Regions from separate parts of the Phormidesmis sp. 146-20 genome, predicted to be linked through region 1. Evidence: predicted binding sites of a transcription regulator. Region 1 holds the regulator's gene; each other region holds the start of a gene.
The links. Region 1 encodes NtcA, which controls nitrogen genes in cyanobacteria. Its sites were predicted from a motif close to TTTGTANNNNNNNNTACAAA; they were not measured.
Positions count from the first base shown of each region.

Region 2: ACKFKH_RS31580 (MSMEG_0569 family flavin-dependent oxidoreductase) is a predicted target of NtcA. The motif match lies at 1,231-1,250, and genes of this name have one in related genera.
Region 3: ACKFKH_RS07360 (SAM hydrolase/SAM-dependent halogenase family protein) is a predicted target of NtcA. The motif match lies at 1,185-1,204, and genes of this name have one in related genera.

Region 1 is NZ_JBJPHT010000021.1:19,889-22,159, reverse strand. Features, by position in the region: gene ACKFKH_RS17470 (hypothetical protein) at 317-790, shown strand; gene ntcA (global nitrogen regulator NtcA) at 850-1,521, opposite strand; tRNA gene ACKFKH_RS17460 (tRNA-Gly) at 2,036-2,107, opposite strand; gene ACKFKH_RS17455 (hypothetical protein) at 2,262-2,271, shown strand, end outside.
Region 2 is NZ_JBJPHT010000077.1:7,397-9,667, reverse strand. Features, by position in the region: gene ACKFKH_RS31580 (MSMEG_0569 family flavin-dependent oxidoreductase) at 1-1,178, opposite strand, end outside; gene sipA (regulatory protein SipA) at 1,498-1,713, shown strand; gene ACKFKH_RS31570 (N-acetylmannosamine-6-phosphate 2-epimerase) at 1,815-2,271, opposite strand, start outside.
Region 3 is NZ_JBJPHT010000006.1:78,256-80,526, reverse strand. Features, by position in the region: gene thyD (thylakoid membrane protein ThyD) at 1-697, opposite strand, end outside; gene pirA (arginine synthesis PII-interacting regulator PirA) at 962-1,117, opposite strand; gene ACKFKH_RS07360 (SAM hydrolase/SAM-dependent halogenase family protein) at 1,247-2,065, shown strand.

The sequences.
Region 1 (2,271 bases):
AGCGATAGCAGCATTTCTGTCGCATAATTGTTGTGAATATATGAAGAAACTTTTTGATTTATAGTCTTTTGCAAATCTTCTGAAATCACTGAATCTTCTCAATGCGTTTGGGCTAGTGAGAATCGCAAAATCAGAAAGCGATCGCCTTCTTTTTGACCAGATTGAACCATAAAAGTTTGCGCTATGATAGCGAAGCTATTCCCTTGGATAGAACCCTTTGATGGTAGGAATCTTTAGCCATCTAGCGCAGCCTCACACAAGGGAATCAACGCTCAATCATCCATCCCTTTTGGAACGCAACCCCGGTGAGAACCCTATGGAAGAGTGGCAAAAAGATTTTTCTGAACTGTTAGAAACGATCGCGGATCACATCGAAGGCTTCTTTGTTGAAGTGTCGAGAGAAGTGACAGAAGTGGTCAACGTGTTTGTAGAGCTTTCTGACGAGCTTTCGGCACAGGCACAAAATACCTTTACAGATGAGATTGACCAATACATTAATGAGCTAGTCAACCCCGTCTTAGAAGCCTATTTTGGGTTTGAAGGCATGGTCGGAGAAGCTGCCCAACCGATGATGCAAACTGTAGAACCGCTGCTCAACCAACACCCCATCTGTGTCGGCTGTCGTCACTATCATGGGCAAGCCTACAACGGCAACGTGCTAGTCTGCGGAATGCACCCCTACGGCGTGGGAGAAGGACTAGACATCTGCCCTGATAAAGAATTGACCCGCTGGAAGTCACCCTACCTCAATTCAGAAGGTCAGTTTCTATTTAGAGAAGACGATTGGTAATAGGCGAGGTGTGAAGCCTGAAATTTGTACGCCTTCAGGCTTCGCCGACTGGCTAGCGATCAGGTAAACTGCTGACTCAAGGTGACTGGATTGTGGACAGTGATCTTCTTTTTGTGAATAGAGATCATTTTGTCCTGTCGCAAGTCTCCCAGCAGACGAGTCACGGTCACCCGCGTTGAGCCGATCGCTTCTGCAATGGCTTGATGAGACAGCTTGAGGTCGATCGTGATCCCTTCTTGACTGGGCAGGCCAAAATCGCGACAGAGAATCAGCAAGAAACTCACCAGACGCGACCCCATATCTCGATGCGCCAGCGTTTCGATCATCATTTCGGTTTGTAGAATTCGAGACGATAGCCCTCGCAGCATCAGCAGACAGAGTTCGGGGTTGTCTTTGAGTGCTTTTTCAACCTGCTCAATTTGAACAGACAGCAACTCAACCGATGTGAACGCAACCGCATGATAAAAGCGATCGGCGCGTTGCCCGGTGATCAGTGACAGCACCCCAAACACGCTGTTTTCTCGCAGTAAGGCAACCGTAATCTCCTCACCCGCCTCATAGACTCTCGAAAGCTTGACGGCACCTTTGACTAAAAAATAAACTCGCTCTGCGGGGTCGCCTGGAAAGAAGATCGTTTTGCCTCGCTCAAACGTCTCAACGACAGGTGGAAAGGCACCGCCCCCAATCTGGCGAAATAATGCTGCAAGTGGTCGCTCTTTGGTCACTACCATGTTCCTTGTCGAACTCGTGCTCTTGAACTCTCTTGATTGACCTGGCAACAGTTTTTACTTAGCTGTCAGCTGATCTGTAAGAGATTGATGACTTTAGAACACTTAAACTTACTCTTCAAGCAGTTTTTGTGCTCGATACTACACTATTCTGCCAGGTAGTTGAATTTTTGCAGGAATTGAGCTAAGTCTCTAACAATTGCTTAAGGTTTGAGCTTAAATTCGTCGTTCATCCGAAGATTTTTAAGATCTGTCACCTATTTTAATCAGGCTGGAAGTCAATAGATTAATCAATAGATCGATTCAAAGATCAATTCAGTAATAAGTTTGTCAAAAAGTACGTTGTGAGTTGAAGATTTCAGAACGATGACCGTGTTGAAGAGCGGTATTACCCAGCGTCAAGGAGCTTAATTTACCGAAAGCTCTAAAGACTTTTAGGGTGCTGCCCTTTAGTCGAAGACATTCAACTCTTACATTGAGAATTCGTCAGTCTGAGATTAAAAAACTTTAGTTAAAAAGCGGGTAACGCGATTCGAACGCGCGACATTCACCTTGGCAAGGTGACGCTCTACCACTGAGCTATACCCGCAAAATTCGGATAAGTTCTACTATTGCAGATACTCATAGAGATGTCAAGCCTGAAAAACCAAAAAGCCGGAAATCAGGAAATCGCATCGCTTCTCAGCATATAGGATGTAGAAGGATGAAAAAAGAACATCCATACTCCTTACTTCCTACTTTTTATGGTTCAAT
Region 2 (2,271 bases), on a different contig from region 1:
TCGATGCCCGAAAATCGAGCCGAACCCCAGGTATACAGCCACGGCAACCCCAAAAAATACAGTCCTCGAATGCTAGTCACGCCTCGCTCGTGTCCTGGATAGCCCTTGCCATCAAAGACCGGAACTTCAATCCAGCTAAAGTCTGTTTGATAGCCTGTACACCAGACCACCGCTCCAATATTAGCTTGTTTGCAATTGAGGGTTAAATCTTCTATTTGAGGCTGCCAAACGGGTGTGTAAGGAGGATCTATAGGTGCCTGAATTTGCTGCTTTTCAATAAAGCCATCAATTGATTGTTTAATGCTTTCTGCAACTGCATCAGCTTGATCTAAATTGTGTTGTAAGTCAGACCAAAACTCTAGTTGTCCTTGATGAATTGTTTTTAACCGTCCATGTAGCTGCATTCCTTCTAAAGCAAACTGTCTAAGATCAATTTCACGTCCACCATCGCGCCCGGTGACATAGTGGTTGGCTTTTGTTCTCACCTTTTCTTTTTGAGGATGGTCAGCGATCGACAAGTCATAGTAGCCCATCGCATCTAGCCATTCGACCACATCTTTTCCTCGATATCGACGCGGCGATCGGGGCGCACCTCCGACACATAAATGCACTTGTTTACCTGCTAAATGCAAGTCTTCAGCAATTTGACAGCCTGACTGTCCGGTGCCCACGATGAGAATAGCTTTGTCAGGTAAAGACTCCGGATTTTTGTAAGTAGATGAATGAATTTGTACAATGTCTTGAGGCAGCCGTTCGGCAATTTTTGGCACTTTAGGAATATGGTAGCTGCCTGCTGCAATAACCACTTGATCTGCGGTAAAGTCTCCGATCGTCGTCGTCAATTCAAAATGAGCGTCGCTTTGCCAAATTTTGGAGACCATCACGCCCTCTTTAACAGGGGGATTAAAGAATGCCGCATAACTTTCTAGATATTGAACAATCTGATCCTTTTGCATAAACCCATAGGGATCGTCGCCTGCGTAAGGATAGCCCGGAAGCTTGCATTGCCAATTGGGAGTCACGAGACAAAACGCATCCCAACGGCGCGATCGCCACTCATGTCCAATCTGATTTTTCTCAAAGACAAGATGATCAACGCCTCGCTCCTTTAGGCAATAGCTCATTGACAATCCTGCCTGCCCCCCGCCGACAACCAGTACAGAATAGTGCGTTTTCATGGGCAAATTTGGATATCGGTGCTGCCAGAGTACGCGCTGATGAAGCGAGAGGTTTGTATTTCCGACTACGAAAGTTTCAAGTCTGATACTATGGGCAGGACTTACGATCGAACGCTAGAGAATTTTGGAGAAGCGCGATCGTCCCTCGTCTAAATCGATAGGTCACAGAACGTGCAGAACGCCGCTAATTTTGCCACGATCAGATTACAGCAGTTCGTCCAGAACAAAGTGAAAGATGTCAACACCCCAAAACCAATAGAAGTATTTTTTTCATCCCTCCTCCCTCCTCCCTCATCCCTCATCCCTCCTTTAGGTTTATATGTCCAAAGAATTTACCGTCGGTGACAAAGTTCGCGTCCTGATCTTGCCGCCTTTTGTAAAAACAGCCGACCCGATGCCGATGCTGCGTCCTCCAAATGTGATTGCTTTAGGTGAAGAAGGAATTGTAGTCGATCGTCGTCCTGGTAACTATTGGGCGGTGCGGTTTGCTAGAGGCACCTATCTACTCGACAGCCAGTACCTGGAAGGCTGCTAAGGCTCATGGATTTAATAAACTGGGTGAATTAATTCGCAGCTATGGGAACAAAATCTGCACAAGCTAAAACGCTGTATCCAGATTCTCCCTTCTTCGGTAACTTAACTGAGCCGTTCACTGATATGAAACACCTTTGATCGATACGCCTTCACCTGCAAATCGATCCCTGTAATCGCCGTTCCGACAACCACCGAAAATGCTCCTAGCCCGATCGCTTTCCTGGCCATCTCAGCCGACGCAATCCCCCCCTCACAGATAATCGGAACGTCTAACTCTTTAACCATCTGCTCCAATAAATCAAACCCTGGAGGCGTTAGATCTTTCGTCTGGGAGGTGTAGCCATAGAGCGTCGTCCCCACCATATCGGCACCTGCTTTGACGGCAGCGATCGCCGCCTCCAGACTATCCACATCCGCCATCACGGGTTTCTCTAATTCGCTGTGAATGCGTTGAATCAGTTCTGTAACGGTTTCACCATCTGGACGATCGCGCAGCGTGGCATCGATCGCGATCACATCGGCACCCGCTTGAGCGATCGCCTGGGCATGGTCAAACTGA
Region 3 (2,271 bases), on a different contig from region 1:
CGGGATTGGGAGCCGTTGCGTTAAAAGTGCCTTCCATGTCCGATCGCGTCAGTGCCCGCACAATCAAACTCACTACATCGTCTCGGTGAATCCACGAAAACCACTGCTTACCACTGCCGATCGGGCCACCCGCAAACAACTTAAAGGCTGGTAACATCTTACCTAACGCGCCTCCATCTCCCAACACAACGCCCAATCGCAGAATGACCAATCGAGTTCCAATTTCCTTAACCTTGCTGGCTTCGGCTTCCCAGATTTGGCAGATCTCCGCTAAGAAATCGTCTCCCGCAGAACTTGTTTCGTCAAAGGTGGCCGTTTCACTGGTGCCGTAGAAGCCGATCGCTGATGCATTCACCAAGACAGAAGGCTTGTGATCGACTTTGGCAATGGCTTCGACGATCTTTTGGGTAGTGATTTTGCGGCTGTCGATCAGCGCTTGTTTGCGTTCGGGTGTCCAGCGGGATTCGGCGATCGCTTCTCCTGCCAGATTAACTACACCATCGCAGCCGTAAAAGACATTTTGCCAATCGCCCGACTCAGTTGGATTGTAGGCAACGATTTCGAGACTCGACGACTGAGGAAAAGCAGCCTTAGCAGGATTGCGCGTCAACACAACGACCTGATGCCCTTCAGCCAAAAGCCGCTCTACCAAACGACTGCCCACAAATCCCGTTGCCCCTGTAATTGCGACTTTCATTGAGTGTCTCCGTGTGCTCTAAAGTTTTTTTAGAAAATTAAATAGAGAAAGGAATTCTGAGAACCCCTCCACAAAACTTAGAATTCAGTATACAAGCGTCCTCTACTCAACCGTCCTGACTCACCAGAGAACTGCTGCAACTTGATCAAAGCAGAAGATCAACAGAAGATCAAAAAAAGCCCAAAATAAAAGAGGCACAAACCTTTTAGCCTGTACCTCTGCGTGAATCCTAAATAGGAGCAGAATTGAATGATGAGTGAAGCACTACTTGAGATAGCTGGCTTCTGCTTCTAGCAGTCGAAGAAGGTTGGTGTCACCGCTAGCTCTGGCAGCTTCGATGCGGCGTTGCAGGTTTTTCTGAAGGTTTTCACGGTGGACGCTGGCAGTTTGCGCGGCGTTTTGATTACGATTTCTGTTCATGTTAAACGTTCCTAGAGTGTCACCTGTTAGCTTTCGCTTATTCTAATGGTAGCAGCTAGTAGAATAATCCGTAGCTTATGCTACCAAAGTTAACATTAAAAACATAAATATTACTGAACCTACTGATAAATGATCCTGACCCTTCTAACTGATTTTGGACTGAGTGATGCGTATGTAGCGGTGATGAAAGGGACGATCGCTCACGTCAATCCTCATCTACAAGTGATCGATATTACCCATCAGATTCCGCCTCAATCCGTAGCGATGGCGCGATTTCAACTCATGAATGCCTATCCTTACTTCCCTGATGGAACGGTGCATGTAGCTGTCGTTGATCCGGGGGTGGGCAGTGCGAGACGAGCGATCGCCGTTCAGCTTGGGTCTGGTTTTTTGGTCAGTCCTGACAATGGGTTGGTGAGTGGCGTGTTGAGCCAGTGGAAAGCGATCTCTTCGAGTTACCCGCAAGGGGTCGCCGCCGTTGAGTTGACAAATCCCAATTATTGGCGCGTTTTGGCTCCGAGTCAGACTTTTCACGGACGCGATATTTTTGCCCCGGTTGGCGCACATTTGGCGAGTGGCGTACCGTTGAGGGAATTGGGACGAGCGATCGAGTTGGATACGATCGTGCAGTTTCCCATTGCTAATCCCATTCGGACAGATCACACAATTGAAGGATCGATTCAAGCGATCGACCATTTTGGCAATCTGATTACGAATATTCCGGGGACAGAAGTGGAGGGAAGGGACTGGAGCGTGACGATCGCTCACATAACTTATCCAAGCAAAACGACCTATGCAGACAGTGAACCTGGAGAAGTTTTGGCATTAATTGGCAGTCACAACTGGATCGAAATCGCCACCAACCAAGGAAATGCTCAAAGGCAACTGGGACTGAACTGGGGCGACCCCTTTCGGGTAACTCGAAGCGACCCCTTGCGGGTAACTTGAAGAGATCGTATTTCAGTGCAAATTCAGTAATAATGCTTTGTTAACGCGAATTCGACGGAATCTTTCGCTGCGGTCGTCAATTTGGGCAGCCCCCTAAATTCCCCACAAGTGAGGGACTTTGATTTGAAAATCTTGCTCTAAAGCTTCCCAGAATTGGGGGGTTGGGGGGCAGAAGACGTGAACAACGAAGCAAAAAAACTTTATCG